One region of the Ligilactobacillus animalis genome, then DNA from elsewhere that is predicted to be linked to it. Evidence: predicted binding sites of a transcription regulator. Region 1 holds the regulator's gene; each other region holds the start of a gene.
What was found. The regulator CtsR, encoded in region 1, represses protease genes until heat stress. The targets are predictions, from matches to a motif close to TTGGTCAAAAAAGGTCAAANA.
Positions count from the first base shown of each region.

Region 2: the regulator CtsR is predicted to act here: its motif matches at 2,700-2,720, upstream of clpP (ATP-dependent Clp endopeptidase proteolytic subunit ClpP).
Region 3: the regulator CtsR is predicted to act here: its motif matches at 2,383-2,403, upstream of GSR62_RS02210 (ATP-dependent Clp protease ATP-binding subunit).

Region 1 covers NZ_CP047141.1:1,609,455-1,614,498, reverse strand. Annotated here, with positions in the region: gene pnuC (nicotinamide riboside transporter PnuC) at 1-193, opposite strand, end outside; gene GSR62_RS07955 (Gfo/Idh/MocA family protein) at 306-1,286, shown strand; tRNA gene GSR62_RS07950 (tRNA-Pro) at 1,336-1,409, shown strand; gene GSR62_RS07945 (porin) at 1,543-1,926, shown strand; gene GSR62_RS07940 (CtsR family transcriptional regulator) at 2,038-2,508, shown strand; gene GSR62_RS07935 (ATP-dependent Clp protease ATP-binding subunit) at 2,527-5,019, shown strand.
Region 2 covers NZ_CP047141.1:1,235,749-1,240,792, reverse strand. Annotated here, with positions in the region: gene whiA (DNA-binding protein WhiA) at 1-769, shown strand, start outside; gene GSR62_RS06085 (PTS sugar transporter subunit IIC) at 927-1,979, shown strand; gene clpP (ATP-dependent Clp endopeptidase proteolytic subunit ClpP) at 2,041-2,631, opposite strand; gene GSR62_RS06075 (MarR family winged helix-turn-helix transcriptional regulator) at 2,793-3,221, shown strand; gene GSR62_RS06070 (DMT family transporter) at 3,222-3,545, shown strand; gene rpoN (RNA polymerase factor sigma-54) at 3,781-5,044, shown strand, end outside.
Region 3 covers NZ_CP047141.1:477,123-482,166, forward strand. Annotated here, with positions in the region: gene GSR62_RS02205 (DUF1827 family protein) at 1-26, opposite strand, end outside; gene GSR62_RS02210 (ATP-dependent Clp protease ATP-binding subunit) at 179-2,341, opposite strand; gene GSR62_RS02215 (hypothetical protein) at 2,491-2,679, shown strand; gene GSR62_RS02220 (phosphocarrier protein HPr) at 2,875-3,141, shown strand; gene ptsP (phosphoenolpyruvate--protein phosphotransferase) at 3,141-4,862, shown strand.

The sequences.
Region 1 (5,044 bases):
TAAAGGCAATCTTGCGTCCTTTCATCCCGTAAACCAGTGATAACGTACCTGTGACCCCCGAGATCATACCGATCAAGCTATCGGGGACAATCCAAAAGACGGCTAGTTGGATCAAGATCAAAATGCTGACATAGGTAACTTCAAATTTCTTCCAATTGGTAAATAATTGCTTATAAAGCCAAGTGTTTGTCATAGTGATCACCTTCCTTTAAGAATATGATAAAACAATCACGTTGATAATTCACGTTCTTTGTCTTGGGGGAAAGTTTTTGCTAAGATCGAGGTAGCAATATTAGTCTGGAGGGATTTTTTTGAAAAATTATAATTGGGCAACTTTAGGCTGTGGTGTGATCGCAAATGAATTAGCACAAGCCATGGCAGCTCACGGGCGTACTTTATATGGTGTGGCTAATCGAACACACAGTAAGGCAGTTGATTTTGCCAAAAAATATGGGGTCACTAAGGTCTATGATCAGATCGAAGACATCTTCAGTGATCCTGAAGTCGATATCATCTATATTTCGACCCCACACAACACTCACATCAAATATTTACGTCAAGCTTTAGCTGCGGGCAAACATGTGCTCTGTGAAAAATCGATCACATTGAATGCAGCTGAACTGACAGAAGCTAAGCAACTGGCAGAAAAAAATAATGTGATCTTGGCTGAAGCGATGACGTTGTACCATATGCCGATCTATAAAGAATTAGCCGAAGTGATCGCAAGCGGTCGTTTGGGTGAATTGCGCATGCTACAGTTGAACTTTGGGAGCTACAAAGACTATGATATGACCAATCGCTTCTTTAACCCAGAGTTGGCAGGAGGAGCTTTGTTAGATATCGGGGTCTACGCTTTGTCCTTTGCGCGCTGGTTCATGTCGCAAAAACCCGATAAAGTTGCATCCCAAGTCAAATTAGCTCCCAGCGGTGTCGACGAGCAAGCGGGTATCTTATTGCAAAATGAAGCGGGTGAAATGGCGACACTGGCTTTGACGTTGCACGCTAAGCAACCAAAACGCGGGATGGTCGCTTTTGATAAGGGATATATCGAGATCTATGAGTATCCGCGGGGCCAAAAAGCAACGATCACTTATACCGCTGATGGTGGCCAAGAGGTGATCGAAAGTGGAGCAACTGCAGATGCCTTGTTCTATGAGGTGACTGATATGGAACAAGCCGTTTCTGGGGGCCAAAATGTGATGCACTTAGATTATTCGACCGATGTGATGGAGATCATGACCGAGCTTAGAAGAGATTGGGGTCTAGTGTATCCCGAAGAAAAATAAGATTTTCCTTTTACATTTAACAAACTAGTATTATAATAGTAATTGTTCTCGGGATGTAGCTCAGTTTGGTAGAGCACCACGTTCGGGACGTGGGGGTCGCAGGTTCAAATCCTGTCATCCCGATCAATTACTAGTTAGAGTCGTACCTATACAGGACGGCTCTTTTTGTTTCAAAGGGGGAATCATAATAAAGCGCTCAGTTTGTCTTTTGCTGATCGGGGCTTTTGTCCTCGTAGTCAGTGGGTGTAGCTATCACGTGACGTGGGGCAAAAACGGTGTCACGGTGGCAGTCGTACCTGCTAAAAAAGCGAGCTCGGTCAAAGATAAAGTGGTTTCTTCAACAACTAGTCACAGTAGTTCGGCTAAGCATTATACTAAAGCCGATACTAAAGAAGAGCTCGACCAGATCACGGCTGAGCTATTGGCGCCGTACGAGCAAAGAGGTTACACCAAGGAAAAAAGCTTTACGGGGACGAAGACACAGTATGCTAAATGGGAAAGAGATCCGACTAGCCCGACCGCTAAATATGCTGATCAAGCGATCTCAGTTGACCAGGCTAAAGGAACGGGCGCTCAGTTCGTATATTTTTGCCCAGCTAAACATGTTGTGTGGGCAGTGATCTTCACGGCAGATAAATAAAGGAAATTTTAAATCATCAGCCCTAGAAATTAGCACTAATTCATTGCCAACCATGGTGGATAACGTTTATAATTATAGTCAAAGTTAGTCAAACAGATTGAGGATAGTTTTATGCAAAATCGCAATATTTCCGATATAATCGAACGATATTTAAAGAGTATTCTTGCTGAAGCTTCCCAAGTTGAGATCAAACGTTCTGAAGTCGCAGACCAATTTGACTGCGTACCTTCGCAGATCAATTACGTGATCAAGACGCGTTTTACTTTGCAAAATGGCTATTTAGTCGAGAGTAAGCGGGGCGGAGGTGGGTATATTCGGATCGCCAAGGTCGATTTGATCAGTGACCCGGATATTTTAGATGAATTGATCGAGTACGTTGGGACCAGTATCAGCGAGACCAAGGCATTTCAGATCATTCAAACGCTCTATGAAAATGAGCTATTGACACATAAAGAAGCACATTTAGTAGCGACTGCGATCGAGAAAAGCACGCTAGTACTATCCGACAATGAGTTAGAAGAGGCGATCCGTGCCAAGATCTTGAATCGCATTTTAAATCGTCTGCGTTGTGCTGATCAATAATAGAAAGAAGGGGATCTTATGGATTCAACATCTTACACACCGAGTGCTAACCAAGTCTTGTTACTTGCACAAGAACAGGCTAACTACTTCAAGCACCAAGCGATCGGGACCGAACATTTATTGTTAGCCCTTGTTTTGGAGGAAAATGGTGTTGCCGGTCAAGTTTTAAGGCAAAACCTCGTAAGTAGTGTCGATATCAAAGAAGAGATCGAGCGGCTCGCAGGGTATGGGACTTTGCGCCGTCAAGCACCAGATAGTTATTTACCATATTCACCAAAATCCAAGGCCGTCTTAAATGATGCCTTGCGCCAAGCGATGATGATGGGTTCGTCTAAGATCGGGACCGAACATTTATTATTGGCACTATTAAATGATGAAAATATTTTATCTTCGCGGATCTTGTACAGTTTACAAGTCGATACTCGGCGTTTGCGGCAGTTGTTGTTGCGCCAATTGGGCATGACTGACCGCCAACGTCAACGTTTAGCTAAGCAAGCCAGTGAAGCGCAAAAACGTTCTAAGACAGAAACGCTAGATGGTTTAGCCCGTGATATGACGGCGATCGCACAAAATGAAGACACCGATCCCGTTATCGGGCGCACCAGTGAAGTCAAGCGTGTGATCCAAGTTTTAAGTCGCCGGACGAAAAACAATCCAGTATTACTAGGCGAACCTGGTGTGGGTAAGACAGCGGTCGCAGAAGGCTTAGCCCAAGCGATCGTCAATGGGGATGTCCCTGAGAATTTGGCGAAGAAACGCTTGATGATGCTCGATATGGGCTCGCTTGTAGCTGGTACCAAATACCGAGGCGAATTCGAAGACCGTCTAAAGAAGATCTTAGAAGAAGTCTACCGTGATGGCAATGTGATCTTGTTTATCGATGAGATGCATACTTTGATCGGCGCTGGTGGGGCTGAAGGTGCGATCGATGCCTCCAATATCTTAAAACCTGCTCTAGCGCGGGGTGAAGTGCAAGTCATCGGAGCGACGACATTAGATGAATATCAAAAATACGTTGAATCTGATCCTGCGTTAGAACGGCGCTTTGCGACAGTCATGGTCGATGAACCTGACCAACAAGCGACCCTTGAGATCTTAAAGGGTGTCCGTTCCCGCTATGAAAAGCACCATAAAGTCAAGATCAACGATGATGCTTTAGATGCAGCCGTCAAGTTGAGTTCGCGCTATATCACGAAGCGCTTCTTGCCAGATAAGGCGATCGATCTGATGGACGAAGCAGCAGCGCGGTTGCGGATCATGAGTGCTGAAAAGAGCAGTCAGTTATCTAAAGCCAAAGCTAAGCTAAAAGAAGTCAGTGATAGCTATGATGAGGAGATCTTACACGAAAACTTCGATGACGCGGCTAAATTGCGCAAAGAAGTGTTGAAATTAAAAGAAAAAGTTGAAAAACTCACAGCTAAACAAGCCGAAGAAGAAGCTAAAGGCGAGTTTAAAGCTGTGGTGACCCAAGAAGATGTGGCCACTGTCGTTTCAGAATGGACTGGCGTGCCCGTTACCCAATTGACGAAGACTGAAAGTCAACGGCTGGTCGGCTTAGAGAAGATCCTGCACCAGCGTGTGGTCGGCCAAGATGAGGCTATCAGTTCGATCGCTAAAGCTATTCGCCGTTCGCGCAGTGGTTTGAGCGACCCGACCCGTCCGATCGGTTCATTTATGTTCTTAGGACCTACTGGTGTCGGGAAAACTGAGTTAGCTAAAGCCTTGGCTGAAGCAATGTTTGGCTCAGAAGATGCGATGATCCGGGTCGACATGAGTGAGTATATGGAAAAATACTCCACTAGTCGTTTAGTCGGTGCTCCTCCAGGATATGTCGGCTATGATGAAGGTGGGCAATTATCCGAAAAGGTCCGCAATAAGCCATATTCAGTCGTCTTGCTCGATGAAGTGGAAAAAGCCCACCCAGATGTGTTCAACATCTTATTGCAAGTTTTAGATGATGGTTATTTGACCGATTCTAAGGGCCGCAAAGTCAACTTTAGAAATACGATCATCATCATGACCTCTAACTTAGGGGCAACAGCCTTGCGGGACGAAAAATCCGTTGGGTTTGGCGCCGGTAATGTGGTCGATGACTACGCTGCAATGTCAGCTAAGATCAGAGAATCGCTCAAGAAGAGCTTTAGACCTGAATTCTTGAACCGGATCGATGAGATCGTCATCTTCCACTCACTTGAAAAAGATGAGTTGCACCAGATCGTGAAGTTGATGGCTAAAGATATTATCGCACGGGTAGCTGAACGCAATGTGAACTTGAAGATCACGCCAGCTGCAATCGATGTGGTAGCTAAAGCTGGATTTGATCCAGAATACGGGGCTCGTCCGATCAGACGTGCCTTGCAAAATGAGATCGAAGACCGCCTGAGTGAAGCCTTATTAGAAGGAAAGATCGTCACAGGTTCGACGGTGACGATCGGAGCTAAGAAGGGCAAGATCACTTTGAACGTCAAAGATCCAAAAGTTGAAACAGCAAAAGAAAAAGTGAATAATTAAGAGCTAAAAAAGCATTTTGCCAATA
Region 2 (5,044 bases), 370 kb from region 1:
ACAGTTCTACGATGTTGAAAGTGAATTGCTGGTACGCCGTAAGATGAAGTTAAAGAAGAATAACTTGTATATCGTGCGTTTGAAAACTGGAAGTGATCATGTTTTAAAAGATCTAGATATTTTAGATGGTTTCCAGATCAAAGAAACAGTACCGTTAGCTTTTCTAGATGATGATGCCAAAGTAAGATCTTACTTACGCGGGGCTTTCTTAGCGACTGGATCAGTCAATAATCCAGAAACGAGTCGATACCATTTAGAGATCTATTCGTTGTATGAAGATCATAATGAAACGATCTGCAAGATGATCAATCGTTATGGTCTAAATGCTCGGACAACTGAGCGGCGAAGTGGCTATATCACCTATCTAAAAGAGGCGGAAAAGATCGCTGATTTTCTATCGTTGATCGGGGCTACGGCTTCAATGTTGAAGTTTGAAGATATCCGGATCGTTCGTGATATGCGAAATTCAGTTAACCGTATCGTCAATTGTGAGAATGCAAACATGAACAAGGTCGCTGATGCAGCCAAACGGCAGATCGAAAATATCGAATATTTGGATCAACGGATCGGGCTTGAGAGTTTACCGCAAAAGTTACAAGAAGTAGCCCAAGCGCGGATCGCTCATCCAGAGGTCAGTTTAAAAGAACTAGGTGAATTAGTTGCTGGGGGACCGATCTCAAAATCAGGGATCAATCATCGTTTGCGTAAGTTAAATGAGTATGCACAGCAGTTGCGTGCAGAAGAAAATGAGAATATTTCAAATGGATAAAGTCGATAATTTAGCTTTTGGCTGAATTGTCGGCTTTATTTGTATATTAAATTAAGTTTTTAATGAGTTAGTTATAATTTTTAAGTTGACTTTATAATTATTTTTGGGTAGATTAACAATTATTAAAGCGACCAAAAAGGTCAAGGGGGAATTTTTTATGAGTGTGAAGAAAATAACGGGACGTGAATTTACCTTGAATGTATTGAACGGTATCAGCATGGGGGTGGTAGTCTCATTGATCCCAGGGGCTTTGTTGGGACAATTAATGCAAGCTTTGGCGAAGATCTGGCCGACATTTGCGCATGCAGTCTTGGATATCACTATATTTAATATGAGTCTACTACCGGCGATGGCGGGTTTTAGCGTCGGTTATCTTTTTAAGATGAATATGGTCCAGATGAGTTCGGTCGCTGGGGCTGCGATGGTCGGTTCGGGCGTGATCGTAAAAACGCAGCAAGGATTTGGCTTAGCTGGAACGGGTGATGTGATCAACGTTGGGCTAACGATCGTTTTTGCGGTCCTCTTGGCTCAGTTAATCGGAAATAAATTAAAAAATTATACGATCTTATTGTTGCCGATCATTGTGATCATTATTGGTGGTAGTTTAGGTTTGTGGGTCTTGCCTTATGTTAAAGCCGTGACTGGTTTTATCGGAGCTGGGATCAAAACCTTTACGCTCTTACAACCTATTTTGATGGGGATCTTAATGGGTATCTCGTTTGCAGTGTTGATCTGTTCACCGATCAGTTCAGTTGGGATCGCAGCTGCGATCGGGATCACGGGGATCGCTTCAGGATCGGCTAATTTAGGTATTACTGCTGGGGCATTCACTTTAGCGATCATGGGAAGTTCAGTCAATAGCTTGGGAACTGTGATAGCTCACTTCTTTGGTACTCCCAAGATCCAAATGGGCAATATGCTGGAAAAACCTATTCTTTATCTGCCGGTAGTCATCAGTTCGGCGATCATGGGTGGTTTAGGCGCAATATTCAATATTCAAGGTACACCGATGAGTGCTGGCTTTGGCTTTAGTGGCTTGGTCGGACCGCTGACAGCATACGGTTTTATGGCGCCAGGTTGGTTGAGTATCTTAAGTTTGAGCTGTTTGTTCGTAGTACTGCCTGTTCTCTTAGGCTATCTAATGAAATACATTTTTATCGATAAGAAAAAGCTCATTTCTGCGACAGATCTATTATTGAAGACAAACTAAAAAAACAAGAGTGTGAAACATATGCGTTGCTCGCATATTTCACACTCTTGTTTTTTAATGATTATTTTTTCTTTTTATTTTTCATGATCCCATCGATCAAACCGTAGTCAACTGCTTGTTGTGCGGTCATGAAGTTATCCCGTTCAGTGTCACGATCGATCGTTTCGATATCTTGTCCAGAATGTTCGGCTAAGATCTCGTTGATCAATTTGCGTGTCTTCAAGATGTGTTCAGCTGCGATCTGGATCTCAGTTGATTGACCTTGTGCCCCGCCTAATGGTTGGTGGATCATGATCTCTGAGTTAGGTAATGCAAAGCGCTTGCCTTTAGCACCAGCTGTAGCTAAAACAGAAGCCATTGAAGCTGCCATTCCCATAACGATCGTTTGCACATCTGCATTAACAAAATTCATAGTATCATAAATTGCTAATCCAGCTGAAACGGAACCACCGGGAGAGTTGATATACATATAGATATCTTTTTCAGGATCTTGAGCATCTAAGAAAAGTAATTGGGCGATGATCGCATTTGCCATATCATCGTTAACTTCACCTGAAACCATGATGATCCGGTCTTTTAAGAGACGAGAATAGATATCATAAGCACGTTCTCCCTGAGATGATTGTTCAATAACTGTAGGAACTAAATTCATAGTGGGAACCTCCGCAATATTAATAAATTTGAAGTCAGTGACTGACTGTGTATTGCTATTGTAACCTATTGGTCAAAAATGGTCAAATCAAATAAACTTGCATTTGCTAAAAATTCCTATTATTATTTAGTACGAAATCGGACTAAAAAGGAGAGGCGAAAATGGAAAACGAGCTAAAACGTTATACTGCAGATTGGATCGCATTTAACCATGTTTATGATCAGTTGATCGCTAAAAATCGGCTCACGTCATCATTGCTTTATATATTTATAGTGTTTGAAAATCATGACTTTAAATTACCGTTGACATGTTTGATCAAAGAAACAGGTCTGCCTAAACAGACTGTTACTTCAATAGTCAACAAGTTGAGCCGAGAAGAAAAGATCATGACCCTTCCCGATCCGACTGATAAACGCAGTAAGATCTTATATTTAAATGAAGTTGGACAAGAGCAGGCGCGGACAGTTTTGGTAGAATTACGAACTAAGGAATTAAAAGCTGCGCAAGCTTTAGGGATAGAAAAGTTGCGCTTATTGAACGATTTAAATGAAGAGATGTTGACCAATTTGAAAGGACAGGTAGAAGAATAAATGAGTTATGTATATTTAGCAACAGCGATCATCGGTGAATTTTTAGGAACGACTTTTTTGAAGATGTCAGATGGGTTTACGAGACTATCATTTTCGACTTTAGCATTAGTTGCGTATGGGCTATGTTTCTTCTTTTTAACTAAGTCGTTAGAAAATCTAGATCTGAGTTTGGCTTATGCGGTCTGGTCGGGTATCGGGATCGTTTTAGCGACAGCAGTCAGTGTTTTTTATTTTAAGGAAAGCATCAATTGGTTGACCTTATTAGGGATCTCCTTGATCTTGATCGGGGTAGTCATCGTTAATTTATTTGGAACAAGTCATTAAGCACAATAACAGCTTAACGGTAAATGTTAGCTGTTATTTTTTTACAAAAAAATAGCACCTCATTACCAAAATGAGATGCTATTACCGTAGTTTTTGATGCATCACCTGGGAGTCGAACCCAGATTACAAGAACCGGAATCTTGCGTGCGATCCATTACACTAGCGATGCGTACTTTATTATATTAAAATATATTTGATATAATTACAAGTATAAATTTGCAAAAAGGATAAAAAAATGAAACTTAGACAAGATACAACATTACAACAAAAACAACAAGGTAAGTTGATCATGACGCAAAAAATGCAACAATCGATCCAAATGCTCAAATTTAATGCTAGCGAACTTCAAGACTATCTCTCACAGATCGAATTGGATAACCCTTTTGTGGCTGTTTCATTTAATGGTAGCTCAAGCGGACAGCCCTTGCCAGATTTTGTGACCCCGCCCAGCAAGACTAGCTCACTTTTTGATTATTTGCTTGATCAAGTTAATCTGACGATGCGAAAAACCGTTTTACGGGATTGGGTCGTTTACTTTGTTCAAAACTTAGACCAAAATGGGTACCTAAAGCTGGATACCAAAAAGCTGGTCCGTGATAAAAAAATCGACCAAACAACACTTGATGATGCTTTGACTCTTTTGTGGCGCTTAGATCCTCCTGGTGTCGGTGCGCGCGATCTGCAGGAATGCTTGTTACTTCAAATTGAAAGTGAACGAGGGCGTGATGACCTAGCTTATCGTGTGATCGCCGAGCATTTTGAACTTTTTACCCAAAGTAAATGGGAACAGATCGCTAAAAAAATGGCGATCGATCTAAAGCAGATGCAAGCATTGATCGATTATCTAAAAACTTTGTCAGCTGCCCCAGGCAAAGCTTACGATCAAAGTGAAACCGCTTATATCGCACCAGACCTGATCGTTAAAAATGTTGATGGTACTCTTCAAGCAGAATCAACTACTTTAGTCAAACCGCGGGTCATTTTCCGCAAGAGTTACTATGAAAGTTTAGTCGGTGAACTCGATCAAAGCGTGGCTGATTATTTAAAAGAAAAAAAGAAGCAATATCAAACTTTGGTAGCTGAGTTAGCTCAAAGGCAAAGTACGATCGAGCGGGTCGGGGCAGAGATCTTAGCGCGCCAACCAGAATTTTTTACGGTTCCAGAGCATCCCTTAAAACCGATGCTATTGCGTGATGTAGCACAAAAACTACAGTTACATGAATCAACAGTCAGTCGGGCAGTCAATGGTAAGTATTTGCAAACCGATTTTGGGGTCTTTGAATTACGGAGTTTCTTTTCCCAGGCAGTTAATACTGATCAAGCTGGTAATGAAACTAGTGTTGATGAAGTGTATAAAAAGATCCAGACTTATATCGGAGCCGAAGATAAACATAAGCCACTTTCAGATCAAAAATTGGCAGAGCGGTTACAGGGTGATGGACTAAAAGTGTCCCGTAGAACGGTGGCTAAGTATCGTGAAAAATTAAATATCGCTTCTT
Region 3 (5,044 bases), 770 kb from region 1:
CTGTTGGTAACATCGATCAGTTGCATGTTGATTTCCCCCTTTGCTAAATATAGTAAAATTTTTGAAGTAAAATGTATGCTTCAAATTACCAATTCTATATATCTATTATAAACTATCTGACAAAAATGTTGAAAATAAAAAACTGGGAAGTTGGTAAAAAAACTCCCAGTTTGTTGAATTATTCAGTGACGTTTGCTTCGCTGATCACGATCGTATCGTCGGTCAGGTCGGCGTAAAAGTCTTTAACTTGGGGATGGTCAAGGTAAAAGTCGGTCACTTTGTCTTCGATCTGGTCTTGGATCGTACGGCGTAATGGACGCGCACCCATCTTAGGATCATAGCCCAATTCGACTAATTTCTGGCGAGCTTTGGTCGAAACTTTAAGTGACATTCCATTTTCTTGGAGCGTTTGGTCGACTTTTTCGAGCATCAACTCAACGATCTGGTCAAGATTTTCTTTAGTCAAAGCATTGAACTCGATAATATCATCAAAACGGTTCAAGAATTCTGGTTTAAAGTATTTAGTCAATTTATCGACCACAGAGTTAGGTGTGCTTTCCGTCGTGCCAAAGCCAACGTTGACGATCGGATCACCTGAACCAGCGTTACTTGTCATGATGATGATCGTATCTTTAAAGCTGACAGTCTTACCTTGTGAATCAGTCAAGCGACCATCATCTAAGATCTGTAAGAACATATGCATGACATCGGGATGAGCTTTTTCGATCTCATCTAATAAGATCAAGCTATATGGATGGCGCCGAACTTGTTCGGTCAATTGACCAGCTTCTTCATAACCAACGTAACCTGGAGGCGAACCGATCAATTTGGAGACGGAGAATTTTTCCATATATTCGCTCATGTCAAAGCGGATCATTGCTTCGGTCGTCCCGAATAATTCTAAAGCCAGTTGTTTAGCTGCTTCCGTTTTACCGACCCCTGTAGGACCGACAAACAGAAATGAACCGATCGGCCGGCCCGATTTATTAAAGCCGATCCGATTACGTCTGATCGAGCGGGCAACTTTATCAACGGCGCGGTCTTGGCCGATAACATTTTGCTTAAGTGTTTGCGCTAAGGTTTGTAATTGCGCTTGCTCTTTTTGTTTGAGTTCGCCGACAGGGATGGAGGTCATTTCTTCGACGATCTTTTCCATGTCTTGGGCGGTAACTTCGCTTTTAGCTTGGGGTTTAGCCGTTAAGTGTTCTTCTAGTTTAGCGACTTGATCGCGGTAAAATGCTGCTTTTTCGTAATCTTCTTGGTCTAAAGCAGCTTTTTTGTTTGCCTGAGCTTGGGTTATCTTAGCTTTGACTTCGCTTGGATCAAAGGCTTGCAAGGCTAGATTTTTACGCGAGCCGGCTTCATCTAAGAGGTCGATCGCTTTATCCGGCAAATAGCGGTCCTGAATGTAACGTGTCGAAAGCTGGATCGCACTTTCAAGAGCTTCATCAGTATAAGCAACTTGATGATAGCTTTCATATTTAGCGCGCAGGCCGTGTAAGATCGCTAAAGCTTCTTCTTTAGATGGTTCTTCGACTTGAACGGGTTGTAGACGCCGCGCTAAGGCAGCATCTTTTTCGATCGTCCGAAATTCGTTTAAAGTAGTAGCCCCGACGAGTTGAAATTCACCTCGAGCTAGAGCTGGTTTTAAGACGTTACCAGCATCCATGCTACCCTCAGCGTTCCCAGCGCCAACGATCTCATGGATCTCGTCGATAAAGAGGATGATATCTTGTTTTTGTTTCAATTCATCCATTAATTCTTGCATGCGTTGTTCAAATTGACCGCGGATCCCGGTCCCTTGGACTAAGGAAACAACGTCTAGGCGGATGACTTTTTTATTCAATAGTTTTTGTGGAACATCGCCGTCAACGATCTTTTGGGCAAGCCCTTCGACCACTGCAGTTTTACCAACGCCGGCTTCACCAGTAAGAACAGGATTGTTTTTAGTGCGACGATTCAAGATCTCAGTTACACGTTTTATCTCGCGGTCACGCCCAATGACGGGGTCAATCTGGCCCGCTTTAGCTTGGGCAGTGAGATCGAGCCCATATTTATCTAAAATGCTACCGTTATCCCCATTATCACCGGCTTTTGTTGGCGGTTCTTGTGCGGGTGTATGGCGCTGTTGATTTTGTTGGTTGATCTCTTTGAAGAAATCAGCGAATGGGTCACTACCAAAGGAATCTTGGAAGATACCATCTAAAGATGGAGGTAGTTGACTTTGATTTTTCAAAACGCGATAGCAGTTAGGACAAAGATCGATCGAAGTTTGGCGACCGTTGATGTTTGTTGTTAAATGTAGCGTAGCTTGGTTTTGCTGACAATTTTGGCATAACATAGCTATTCACGACCTTTCCGGTAAAATTTAATGTCAAAATTAGTTTGACCAACTTTGACCTTTGTAGCTTTATTATACAAATTTTTATCTTAAGTGCAAGCAAAAAAATCGGTGGTATAATTTAAAAATGTGCGAGAGGGGGTAGCAGGATGGAAAAAGATTATCAAGCTCTATTAGATCGCTTGCATGCAGGTGAGATCACAGAATTTGAGATCGAAACCGCTGAATTTATGGATTTTCAAAAAATTTTACTAAATTATAATTATCGGAAAAATGTAGTCGGCACAGCTAAACGTGGCGGCGGAGTTATCTATCATTATCATAAAAATGATAAATAAATTTTTTTTGACATATTATCAAAATGTTTAAGAGTGATGCCTTGTCTTGATAAATAATTCATGGTATTATCTTTTTATAGCAGGTGCAATACTTAGTGTAATCGCTAATGTAAACGAATTCTTTTGCAGCTGTAATCAATTTGTTTACTAATTGTTGCACAAATCTTATTTATATTTAAAGGAGCATGATCCACAATGGAAAAGAAAGAATTTCACGTAATCGCAGAAACAGGTATTCACGCACGCCCAGCTACACTTTTGGTGCAAGCTGCAAGTAAATTTAACTCAGATATTACTTTAGAATATCAAGGTAAATCAGTAAACTTGAAATCTATCATGGGTGTTATGTCATTAGGTGTAGGTCAAAACGCTGACGTTGTGATCTCTGCTGATGGTGCTGATGAAGCAGAAGCAATCGCTGCTATCACAGAAACAATGACAAAGGAAGGACTTGCTGAATAATGACGAAAATGTTGAAGGGTATCGCAGCTAGTGACGGAATTGCAGCCGCAAAAGCCTACATGCTCGTGCAACCTGACCTTTCATTTTCTGAAACCAGCATCTCTGATCCAGAAGCTGAGATTAAGCGTTTAGATGATGCTGTTGCAGCCTCCAAGAGTGAGCTTGAAGCTATTAAGCAAAAAGCTGCCCAAAACTTAGGTGCTGAAGAAGCTGAAGTTTTTGAAGCGCACTTGACGATCTTGGCTGACCCTGAAATGATTGGTCAAATCGAAAATCAAATCAAGAATGAAAAAGTTAATGCTGAAGCTGCGTTGAAGAGCGTGACCGACATGTTTATCTCCATGTTTGAAGGTATGACAGACAATGCTTACATGCAAGAACGTGCAGGTGATATTCGTGACGTAACTAAGCGTGTTATGAGTCATTTGTTGGGTGTAACTTTACCTAACCCAGCTTTGATCAACGAAGAAGTCGTGATCGTAGCGCATGACTTGACACCATCTGATACAGCACAGTTAGACCGCAATTTTGTTAAGGGCTTTATCACTGATATCGGTGGGCGGACATCGCACTCGGCTATCATGTCAAGAACGCTTGAGATCCCTGCAGTTGTAGGTTCTGGCTCAGCAACGACTGAGATCAAAGAAGGCGATATGGTCATTATTGATGGTATTGCTGGGGATGCAGTTGTTGATCCAACTGCCGAACAATTGGCTGAATATGAACAAAAAGCTGCTGATTTCAAAGCTCAAAAGGCTGAATGGCAACAATTAAAAGATGCTAAATCTGTTTCCAAAGACGGCAAAGAAGTTATCTTAGGGGCTAATATTGGTACACCTAAGGATGTTACAGGTGCTGTTGACAATGGGGCAGAAGCAGTTGGCTTGTTCCGTTCTGAATTCTTATACATGGATGCAAGTGAGCTTCCAACAGAAGAAGAACAATTCGAAGCTTATAAAGAAGCAGTTGAAGGCATGGACGGCAAACAAGTTGTTGTACGTACAATGGATATCGGTGGGGATAAAGATCTTCCTTACCTACCACTACCAGAAGAAGAAAACCCATTCTTGGGTTACCGTGCGATCCGTATCTCGTTAGATCGCCAAGATATCTTCCGTACTCAATTGCGTGCGTTGTTACGTGCTTCTCACTATGGACGTTTGGCTATCATGTTCCCAATGATCGCTACTGTCAAGGAATTCAAAGATGCTAAGGCGATCTTTGAAGAAGAAAAAGCTAAGTTAGTTAAAGAAGGTATCCCAGTTTCTGACGATATCGAAGTCGGAATGATGATGGAGATTCCTGCTGCTGCAATGATCGCAGACAAGTTAGCTAAGTACGCTGATTTCTTTAGTATCGGAACCAATGACTTGATCCAATACTCGATGGCAGCTGACCGTGGTAACGAACGTGTATCTTACCTTTACCAACCATATAACCCATCTATCTTGCGTTTGATCAAGAACATCATTAATGCTTCTCATAAAGAAGGCAAGTGGACTGGTATGTGTGGTGAAATGGCTGGCGATCAAGTTGCTGTGCCATTGTTGCTTGGTTTAGGCTTAGATGAATTCTCAATGAGTGCAACTTCGATCTTGAAGACACGTAGCTTGTTGAAGAAACTTGATTCAGTTAAGATGCAAGAATTAGCTCAAAAAGCAGTTGAAGATTGCGAAACAACTGAAGAAGTTGAAGCTTTAGTAGCTGAATACACGAAGTAAAATTTGATCAACTTATCTTAAAGAGAAGAGGCCGGAAAGAGATTTCTGGTCTCTTTTTGTCTAAAATCAGTCGAGAAATGTTAAAATATTAAGAATGGTATTTTTTTGCTCTTCGCATCAGTGAGAGCATTGCAAAGGAATAGTTAAAACCATATAATTAAAACTGATAAAAAGTTGAGGAG